Regions from separate parts of the Streptomyces sp. NPDC050147 genome, predicted to be linked through region 1. Evidence: riboswitches for the same ligand, from Rfam matches in the RefSeq annotation. Region 1 holds a riboswitch; the other holds the start of a gene.

What was found. A riboswitch is a leader RNA that binds a small molecule or an ion and turns the genes downstream of it on or off. The one in region 1 is predicted to bind S-adenosylmethionine.
Region 2: linked by a shared signal. The riboswitch ahead of AB0I94_RS00960 (aminotransferase class V-fold PLP-dependent enzyme) and the one ahead of thrC (threonine synthase) in region 1 are both predicted to bind S-adenosylmethionine.

What each region holds. Positions count from the first base shown of each region.
Region 1 covers NZ_JBFALJ010000023.1:128,812-133,497, reverse strand. Annotated here, with positions in the region: gene groL (chaperonin GroEL) at 1-600, opposite strand, end outside; gene AB0I94_RS30360 (cold-shock protein) at 973-1,176, opposite strand; gene AB0I94_RS30355 (MoaD/ThiS family protein) at 1,601-1,876, opposite strand; gene thrC (threonine synthase) at 1,979-3,322, opposite strand; SAM riboswitch class I at 3,316-3,450, opposite strand; gene AB0I94_RS30345 (glucosyl-3-phosphoglycerate synthase) at 3,618-4,562, shown strand; gene AB0I94_RS30340 (hypothetical protein) at 4,619-4,686, shown strand, end outside.
Region 2 covers NZ_JBFALJ010000001.1:206,807-211,492, reverse strand. Annotated here, with positions in the region: gene AB0I94_RS00970 (cytochrome bc complex cytochrome b subunit) at 1-255, shown strand, start outside; gene trpD (anthranilate phosphoribosyltransferase) at 427-1,491, shown strand; SAM riboswitch class IV at 1,566-1,682, shown strand; gene AB0I94_RS00960 (aminotransferase class V-fold PLP-dependent enzyme) at 1,861-3,234, shown strand; gene AB0I94_RS00955 (glycerate kinase) at 3,186-4,394, opposite strand; gene AB0I94_RS00950 (SLC13 family permease) at 4,426-4,686, opposite strand, start outside.

The DNA of each region.
Region 1 (4,686 bases):
CGCCGAGATGTAGCCCTTGTCGAAGCGCATGCCCTCGGTGAGCTCAAGCTCGAGCCCGAAGGTCTGCGACTCCTCGACGGTGATGACGCCTTCCTTGCCGACCTTGTCCATCGCCTCGGCGATGAGCTCGCCGATCTGGGTGTCGGCGGCGGAGATGGAGGCCGTGGAAGCGATCTGCTCCTTGGTCTCCACGTCGACGGCCTGCTCGAGCAGAGCGCCCGAGACGGCCTCGACGGCCTTCTCGATGCCACGCTTGAGGGCCATCGGGTTGGCGCCGGCGGCTACGTTACGCAGGCCCTCGCGGACCAGCGCCTGGGCCAGGACGGTCGCGGTCGTCGTGCCGTCACCGGCGACGTCGTCCGTCTTCTTCGCGACCTCCTTGACCAGCTCGGCGCCGATCTTCTCGTACGGGTCCTCGAGCTCGATCTCCTTGGCGATGGAAACACCATCGTTGGTGATCGTGGGGGCGCCCCACTTCTTCTCGAGGACGACGTTGCGACCCTTGGGGCCCAGGGTCACCTTGACGGCGTCGGCGAGCTGGTTCATGCCGCGCTCGAGGCCGCGCCGTGCCTCCTCGTCGAACGCGATGATCTTGGCCATGTGAAGTGGTCCTCCCGGACAGGGGTGGCATGCTTCCGGATCGCGCCAGCGCCCGCGACGGACGGCCTGCAAACCTTGTGGTTCCTTGCCCCACCCGGCCTGCGGGCCTCACCGACCCGATCCAAGTTCTGTCACTCTCACTGGGAGAGTGCTAAGCCCAATGATTAGCACTCGACCCCTGCGAGTGCAAGCGCCTCTCACGGATACCCGACGTACGAGGGGGCGCGCGGCCAGCGGTGTGCGGCGGGGGCGCACGGCGGGACGTGGGGCGGTACGTGCGGCGGACGTGCGGCGACACACGAGGGACCCGCACCCCTGTCGGGATGCGGGCCCCTCGTCACTCGCTAAGTTCGCTGGCCGATCGCGCCGAGATCAGACGGCGAGCTTGACCATGTCCGCCTGCGGACCCTTCTGGCCCTGCGAGATCTCGAACTCCACTCGCTGACCTTCTTCAAGGGTGCGGTAGCCGTCCATCTGAATCGCGCTGTAGTGGACGAAAACATCCGCACCACCGTCGACCGCGATGAAGCCGTACCCCTTCTCCGCGTTGAACCACTTGACGGTGCCCTGAGCCATGCCTAACTCCCCTATTACTGGCCCTTGCACGGACCCGCACTTCGCGGACCCGGGTCAGACCTCACCCCCCCAATGGGTTGTGGAGGCGTGCGCCGGAACGCGTCGACCGCGGCTGAATGTATCTGTCCAACTGCCCTCTGCAACAGGTCAATCGGACGAGAATTCTGGGCACGCCTGAACGGTGATATGCGGAGAATTCGCCGGAGTTCAGGGCAAGTCGGGCCAGACAAATGCCACGGGAAGGGCAAATGGGCAGTGCACATTGGCTACTTCTTGTCGCCCTCAGGGCGACTTCGTATATGCGCTGGGCACAAACGGGGAAGCTCGCTTCCCAACTGTACCGCGCTCAACCACATGGAATTGCCCCCTCCGTTTCTCTCGCGGAGGGGGCAATCGCCATTACGCAGGGTGTTTCTGTAAAGGATCAGCCACCCGCGACGGCGGGGATGATCGAGACCCCGGCACCGTCCGGCGTGGCCGTCTCAAGACCCTGCTCGAAGCGGACGTCGTCGTCGTTCACGTAGACGTTCACGAAGCGCCGCAGCTTGCCCTGGTCGTCCAGGACACGCGCCGCGATACCGGCGTGCTTGGCCTCCAGGTCGGCGATGACCTCGGAGAGGGTCGCCCCCTCGGCGGCGACCTCGGACTCACCGCCGGTGTAGGTGCGGAGAATGGTGGGGATGCGGACGTTTACGCTCATGGATTCACCTCGGGGTGCGTGGGGCCCCTTCAGGGGCGCGGGGAACTGCGCGACCAGCCACGACGGTCCGCAGGCGGAGAGAAGGCTCAGGCCCTACGGCGGTTAACCGGCGAGCCCCGCGGCGCGGAACGCCTCAAGGCTGGGGCGAATGGTGGCGGTGGCCTGCGAAGTCTCAGCGACAGCGTCAAGCGTCTTGAGACCGTCACCCGTGTTCAGGACCACCGTGGTCAAGGCGGGGTCGATGAGCCCCGCCTCAAGCAACTTCTTCGTGACGCCCACCGTCACACCACCGGCGGTCTCCGCGAAGATCCCCTCGGTCCGGGCGAGCAGCTTGATCGCGTCCACGACCTGCTCGTCGTTCACGTCCTCCACCGCGCCGCCCGTGCGGCGCGCGATGTCCAGGACGTACGGCCCGTCGGCGGGGTTGCCGATGGCCAGCGACTTGGCGATGGTGTTCGGCTTCTGGGGGCGTACGACGTCGTGGCCGGCCTTGAAGGCGGTGGACACCGGCGAGCACCCTTCCGCCTGCGCGCCGAAGATCTTGTAGGGCTTGTCCTCCACGAGGCCGAGCGCGATGAGCTCCTTCAGCCCCTTGTCGATCTTCGTGAGCTGCGAACCCGAGGCGATCGGAATGACCAGCTGGTCGGGGAGGACCCACCCCAGCTGCTCGCAGATCTCGTACGCGAGGGTCTTGGAGCCCTCGCCGTAGTACGGCCGCAGGTTCACGTTGACGAAGCCCCAGCCCTCGCCCAGCGGGTCACCGATGAGCTCGGAGCAGAAGCGGTTCACGTCGTCGTAGTTGCCCTCGATGCCGACGAGTTCGCCGCCGTAGACCGCGGCCATGACGACCTTGCCCTGCTCCAGGTCGTGCGGGATGAACACGCAGGAGCGGAAGCCGGCGCGGGCCGCGGCGGCGCCGACGGCGCCCGCGAGGTTGCCGGTGGAGGAGCAGGAGAGCGTGGTGAAGCCGAACGCGCGCGCCGCCTCGATGGCCTGCGCGACGACGCGGTCCTTGAAGGAGTGCGTCGGGTTACCGGAGTCGTCCTTGACGAACAGCTTGCCCTGCTCGACGCCGAGTTCACGCGCGAGGTTGTCGGCCTTGACGAGCTTGGTCCAGCCGGGGTTGATGTTCGGCTTCTCTGCGACGTTCGCCGGGACGGGCAGCAGCGGGGCGTAGCGCCAGATGTTGTCGGGGCCGGACTCGATCTGCTTCCTCAGCGCCTCGGGGTCACCGGTCGGCAGGTCGTACGCGACTTCGAGCGGGCCGAAACAGGCCTCGCAGGCGAAGATCGGGCCGAGGGCGTACAGCTCGCCGCACTCGCGGCAGGAGAGGCCCGATGCGGGGCCGAGATCCACGGATCCCCGGTCAGCAGCCGAGGTGGAGGGGGTGGTGTCGATCGTTTCGACAGTCTGCGCAGCCATGGAGGCGAGGCCCTTTCTCCTCATCTTCCCCGCGACGCATCTCGCCGCGAGACGGAATTGGCACCTTCCCCACCGAGACCTCGCGTGCGCGGTCGGCGGGATGGTTGCCGGGGCTTCAACGGGCCGTATCCCTCTGCCCCTCTGGATGAGCGGTATGGCGCCCGGGCTTCAGGGGCCCGGGGCATTTGTCGCGCGACGACCCCGGCATGCGATGGTCATCGGCGTTGTTCAAGACTGTAACCGACGGCCTGGACCCTTGAGATAGTCGTCCGAACCGCGAGATGGATCACATGTAGGCCACACACAGGAGGAGCCACCCGTGCTGGAAGAGGCCGAGCGCTGGCTGACCAGGCGTTCCTGGTCCGTTGCCGACCGTCCCCTCAGCGCACTCGTCGCCGCGAAGCGGGCGTCGGGGGCCTCGGTGAGTGTGGTCCTGCCCGCGCTGGACGAGGAGGGGACGGTCGGCGAGATCGTCGCCGAGATACGCCGCGAGCTGGTGGAGAAGACCTCGCTCGTCGACGAGCTCGTGGTGATCGACTCCGGTTCGCGCGACCGTACGGCCGAGGTCGCCCGGAAGGCGGGCGCGCGGGTCGTGCACCGGGACGTGATCCTGCCGCGCATCCCGGCCCTGCCCGGCAAGGGCGAGGTCATGTGGCGCTCGCTCCTGGTGACCGGCGGTGACATCGTCGCGTTCGTGGACGCGGACCTGAAGGAGTTCTCGGCGGACTTCGTCACCGGGATCGTGGGCCCGCTGCTGACCGAGCCCGACGTGGACCTCGTGAAGGCGATGTACGACCGCCCCCTGGGAGAGAGCGCGGGGCAGGGCGGCCGGGTCACCGAGTTGATGGCGCGTCCGCTGCTCAACATGCACTGGCCCCAACTGGCGGGCTTCGTCCAGCCGTTGGGCGGCGAGTACGCGGCGCGCAGGTCCCTCCTGGAGCGGCTGCCGTTCCCCGTCGGCTACGGGGTGGAGCTGGGGCTGCTCGTCGACGCGCTGCACACCGTGGGCCTCGACGCGCTGGCGCAGGTCGATGTCGGTGTGCGCAAGCACCGGCACCAGGACGGGCAGGCGCTCGGCCGGATGGCGGCGGCGATCTACCGGACGGCCCAGTTGCGGCTCGCGCGCGGCCATCTCGTACGGCCCGAGCTCACGCAGTTCGAACGGGGCGAGCAGGGGTTCGAGCCGCGGACCCATTCGGTGGACACGGAGGAGCGCCCACCGATGCGCGGCATCGCGGAGTACACGGCCCGCCGCGTGGCGTAACCGCCCCAAGCCGGGCATTTTGTCTACATTCCCCACTTATGTGGGTCAGAGAGGTAATGCGAAGCGCGCGACGCGTCGGTGCCGTGGCCATGGTGACGGCCGCCCTCGCGGCAGGAGCCCTCGG
Region 2 (4,686 bases), on a different contig from region 1:
CTGCCGCACGGTGAGTTCATCGAGATCCACGAGCCGCTCGGCCCCGAGCAGCTGCACACGCTCACCGCGCACGAGCAGTACGCGCCGCTCGAGATCGGCCCGTCGGTCGACGAGAACGGCGTCGAGCGCAAGGTGTCCGGTTCGCAGAAGCTCCGGGCCAAGCTCTCGAAGGGCTACTACGGGGAGGAAAGCCAGATCCCCAAGCCCACCACCGAGGAGTACAAGGAGATCACGAGCGGCCACGGCCACCACTGATCCTCTGACGCTCTGACCTCCCCGCTCTCGGCTTCGCCCGAGCGGGGGCCCATGGTCGCCACGGCGAGAGCCCCGTCCCATGCGTACCAGTGCATGGACGGGGCTCTTTGCCGTCCCCCGGGCTGGATAAGGTGTTCCTGTCCCATGCCTAGACGAACCCAGGAGCGGCAGATGAGCGCTGTGACCCCCGCAGGAGGCAACACCGCGGCGGCCCGTTCCTGGCCCGGTGTGCTGAACGGTCTCCTTGAAGGGCGCGACCAGAGCGCCGAGGACACGGCCTGGGCCATGGACCGCGTCATGCGGGGCGAGGCGACCGACGCGCAGATCGCGGGATTCGTGGTCGCGCTGCGGGCCAAGGGCGAGACCGTGGAGGAGATCTCCGGACTCGTCCACACGATGTACGAGCACGCCAACGTGATCGAGGTGCCGGGACAGACCGTCGACATCGTCGGCACCGGCGGTGACGGCGCCAAGACCGTCAACATCTCCACGATGTCCGCGATCGTGGCCGCCGGCGCGGGCGCGAAGGTCGTCAAGCACGGCAACCGCGCGGCCTCCAGCGCCTCGGGCGCCTCCGACGTCCTGGAGAAGCTCGGGGTGAACCTGGAGCTGCCGCTGAAGCGGGTCGTCGAGGTGGCCGAGGAAGCCGGGATCACCTTCTGCTTCGCCGTGAAGTTCCACCCGGCGCTGCGGCACGCGGGCGCGGCGCGCAGCCAGTTGGGTATCCGCACCGTCTTCAACGCCCTCGGTCCGCTCACCAACCCGGCCAAGGTGCGGGCCCAGGCGGTCGGCGTCGCCGATCCGCGGATGGCGCCGATCGTGGCGGGGGTCTTCGCCGAGCGCGGGAACTCCTCCCTCGTCTTCCGCGGCGACGACGGTCTCGACGAGCTGACGACCACATCGACCTCCCGGGTCTGGGTGGTGCGGGACGGAGCCGTGCGCGAGGAGGCCTTCGACCCGCGGGACGTGGGAATCGACCTCGTTCCCGTCGAGGCGCTGCGGGGCGCCGACGCGTCGTACAACGCCGAGGTGGCGCTGCGCCTCCTGGACGGGGAGAAGGGCCCTGTGCGGGACGCCGTCCTGCTCAACACGGCGGCGGCGCTGGTGGCCCTCTCGCCGGGCGAGGGCACCCTTGTGGAGCAGATCGGCGCCGGTATCGCGAAGGCGGCAGAGGCGATCGACTCCGGGGCCGCGAAGAAGACCCTGGAGCTGTGGGTGGCGGCCAGCAACAGGTGAGTGTGGTGCCCACCGCGGTCCGGATGCCGGACCGCGGTGGGCACCGAGAAGATCGTGTGGCAAGATGCTGCGCAGGTCATGAGTGACAGCGATTAGGCCCCGGCTCGCTGTCCGGCAACCCTCCGTCCGTGGCGGGGTGCCCCGGGTGAAGACCAGGCCGTACGCAGCAAGGCGTATGGCAAGCGCGGACCCCTGCGCACTCGATGAGTGGCGTACCCCTGGGGTCCTGGTCCTCAAGGGAGCAGTCTCGTGAGCAAGCGAATGCGATAGGGCTTCCCGGCCCCTTTCCCGCACCCCCTTTCTTCGTCACTGCGGCGCCGTACGGGCGCTCCCGCAGTGAACTCGCCTGCCTTCCCACGGGAGTTCGCCATGTCTGTCACCACCGCCGCCGCCGACCAGACCGTCTGTGCCGCCCCGCTGCCCGTCCTCGGCCGTGACGTCACCGTGCCGCTCGTCACCGGCGGCGAGGTGACCTACGCGGCGCTCGACTACGCGGCCAGCGCCCCCGCGCTCCAGCGGGTGTGGGACGACGTGGCCGCGTACGCGCCGTACTACGGCAGCGTGCACAGGGGCGCCGGGTACCTCTCGCAGCTCTCCACCGACCTCTTCGAGAACAGCCGGGCCACCGTCGCGGAGTTCCTCGGCTGCCGCGAGGACGACCAGGTCGTCTTCACGCGCTCGACCACCGATTCGCTGGGCCTGCTGGCCGCCGCGCTCCCCGCCGACTGCCAGGTCTTCGTCTTCGAGACCGAGCACCACGCCTCGCTGCTGCCCTGGCGCGACGCCCGTGTGACGTACCTGAACGCCCCGCGCACCGCCGACCAGGCCGTCGCCACCCTGGAGCGCGCCCTCGCCGACCGCGATCCCTACGGACCCGCCCTGGTCTGCGTGACCGGCGCGTCGAACGTCACCGGTGAGCTGTGGCCGGTCAAGGAGCTCGCCGCCGCCGCCCACGCGCACGGCGCCCGCATCGTCCTGGACGCGGCGCAGCTCGCGCCCCACCACCCGGTCTCCATCAGCGAGCTCGACGTCGACTGGGTCGCCTTCTCCGGCCACAAGCTGTACGCGCCCTTCGGCTCCGGCGTCCTCGCGGGCCGCTCCGACTGGCTGCGGGATGCCGAGCCCTACCTCGCGGGCGGCGGCGCCTCGCGGAAGGTCGCCCGGCGGGCGGACGGCGGCGTGGACGTCGAGTGGCACGACACCGCGGCGCGGCACGAGGCCGGCTCGCCGAACGTCATCGGCGTCTACTCGATCGCCTCGGCCTGCAAGGCGCTGACCGAGGCGGGCTTCGACGAGCTCGTCGCCCGCGAGCGCCGGCTCATCGCGAAGGTGCGCGAGGGCCTCGCCGAGGTGCCCGCCGTGAAGGTGCTCTCCCTCTTCGGCGACGACGCGCCGCGCGTCGGCGTCATCTCCTTCGTAGTCGACGGCTGGAACAGCTCGCACTTCGCCGCCGCGCTCTCCGCCGAGTACGGGATCGGCGTACGCGACGGTCTCTTCTGCGCCCACCCGCTGGTGCGCACCCTGCTCGGCAGCGACCCGCAGACCCAGGGGGAGTGCGGCGCCCCCGAGGCCGCGCCCGGCGAGAAGTCGCTGAACGCGATCCGCGTCAGCTTCGGCGCGGGCACCCCGGACGAGCACGTGGAGCGTTTCGTGCGCGCCGTCAAGGAACTGGTGGCCGACGGCGCGCGCTGGAACTACCGCACCGAGGACGGGCGTTGCGTGCCGGACAGCAACGCCGCCTGAGGCTTGGTCCGCCCCTTCAGGCGTGATCCCAGAACGATCATCCGCAGGGCGCGCTCGGTCGCGTCGGTGAGGAACTCACCGCCCCGGCCGAGCGCCTCGGTGAGCGAGACCGGCGCGGGCAGGATCGCGCTGTAGGCGTCCACACCCTCCGCCCGTACGTGGTGGGCGCCCTGGCCGATCGTGCCCGCGAGGACCAGTACGGGGCGGCCGAACCGCTTGGCGCGGCGCGCCACTTCGGCGGGGACCTTGCCGCGGGGCGTCTGGTGGTCGAGGGCGCCCTCGGCGGTGACGACGAGGTCGGCGCGGGCCAGGCGCGCGTTCAGGTCCAGGTGGTCGAGCAGGACGTCGAAGCGGGGAAGCAACTGGGCGCCGAGCGCCGCGAGACCGGCTCCCAGGCCGCCGGACGCGCCTGTTCCGGGGCCGAGGGCGAGGTCCCCCGTGGCGTGCAGGTCACGGGTCAGGACATGCGCCCAGCGCTCAAGTCCGGCCGCCAGCTGTTCGACCTGCGCGGGCGTCGCGCCCTTCTGGGGGCCGAAGACGCGGGCGACGCCGCGCTCGCCGGTCAGGACGTTGAAGGGGTTGCAGGCGACGCGGATCTCGGTGTCCCGCAGGCGGGGGTCGAGGCCCGAGGGGTCGATGCGGCTCAGCCGGGTCAACTCCCGGCCGCCGCGCGGCAGTTCCCAGCCGTCCGTGTCCAGGAGCCGGGCGCCGAGTGCCTGGAGCGCCCCCGCGCCCCCGTCCGACGTGCCGGAGTCGCCGCAGCCCACCAGGATGCGGCGGGCGCCCGCGTCGAGTGCGGCACCGATCAGTTCGCCGACGCCGTACGTCGTCGTGGCGCCCGGGTCGCGCAGATCGCGGGGGACGAGCGAGAGCCCGGCCACGGCCGCCATCTCCACGACCGCCGTGCCGTCCGGAAGAAGCGCGAAGTGCGTGCCGATCCGCTGGCCGACGGGGCCGGTGGCGGGCAGCGCGACCAGGCGGCCGCCTTGCGAGGCGGCCAGGGCGCGCGCGGTGCCCTCGCCGCCGTCCACCAGGGGGATCAGATCGGTCTCGGCGTGCGGGACGACACGTCGTACTCCTTCGGCGATGGCCTCGGCCGCGGACTGCGCGGACAGGGACTCCTTGAAACCGCTGGGGGCGATGGCGAAGTGGGTCAGCACGTGGGTCTCCAGAGTGGATTCAAGGGCGGGATCAGCGGACGGGCACGCCGAGCAGCGGCCAGAGCGCCACGGCGAAGAGCAGGACGAGGGCGGCGGTCAGCGGGGCAAGGACCGCGGAGAGGCGCAGCAGGTCGCGCGGGGTGTAGGTGGGGGTGCCCGGGATCTCGGCGAAGAGCGTGACGGGCTTCGCGGAGGCGGGCAGGGTGTGGCAGAAGCCGGCGGCCGCCGTGGAGGCGAGCGCGGCGGCGACCGGGTTGACCCCCGCGCCGACGGCCGCCGCGACGACCAGCGG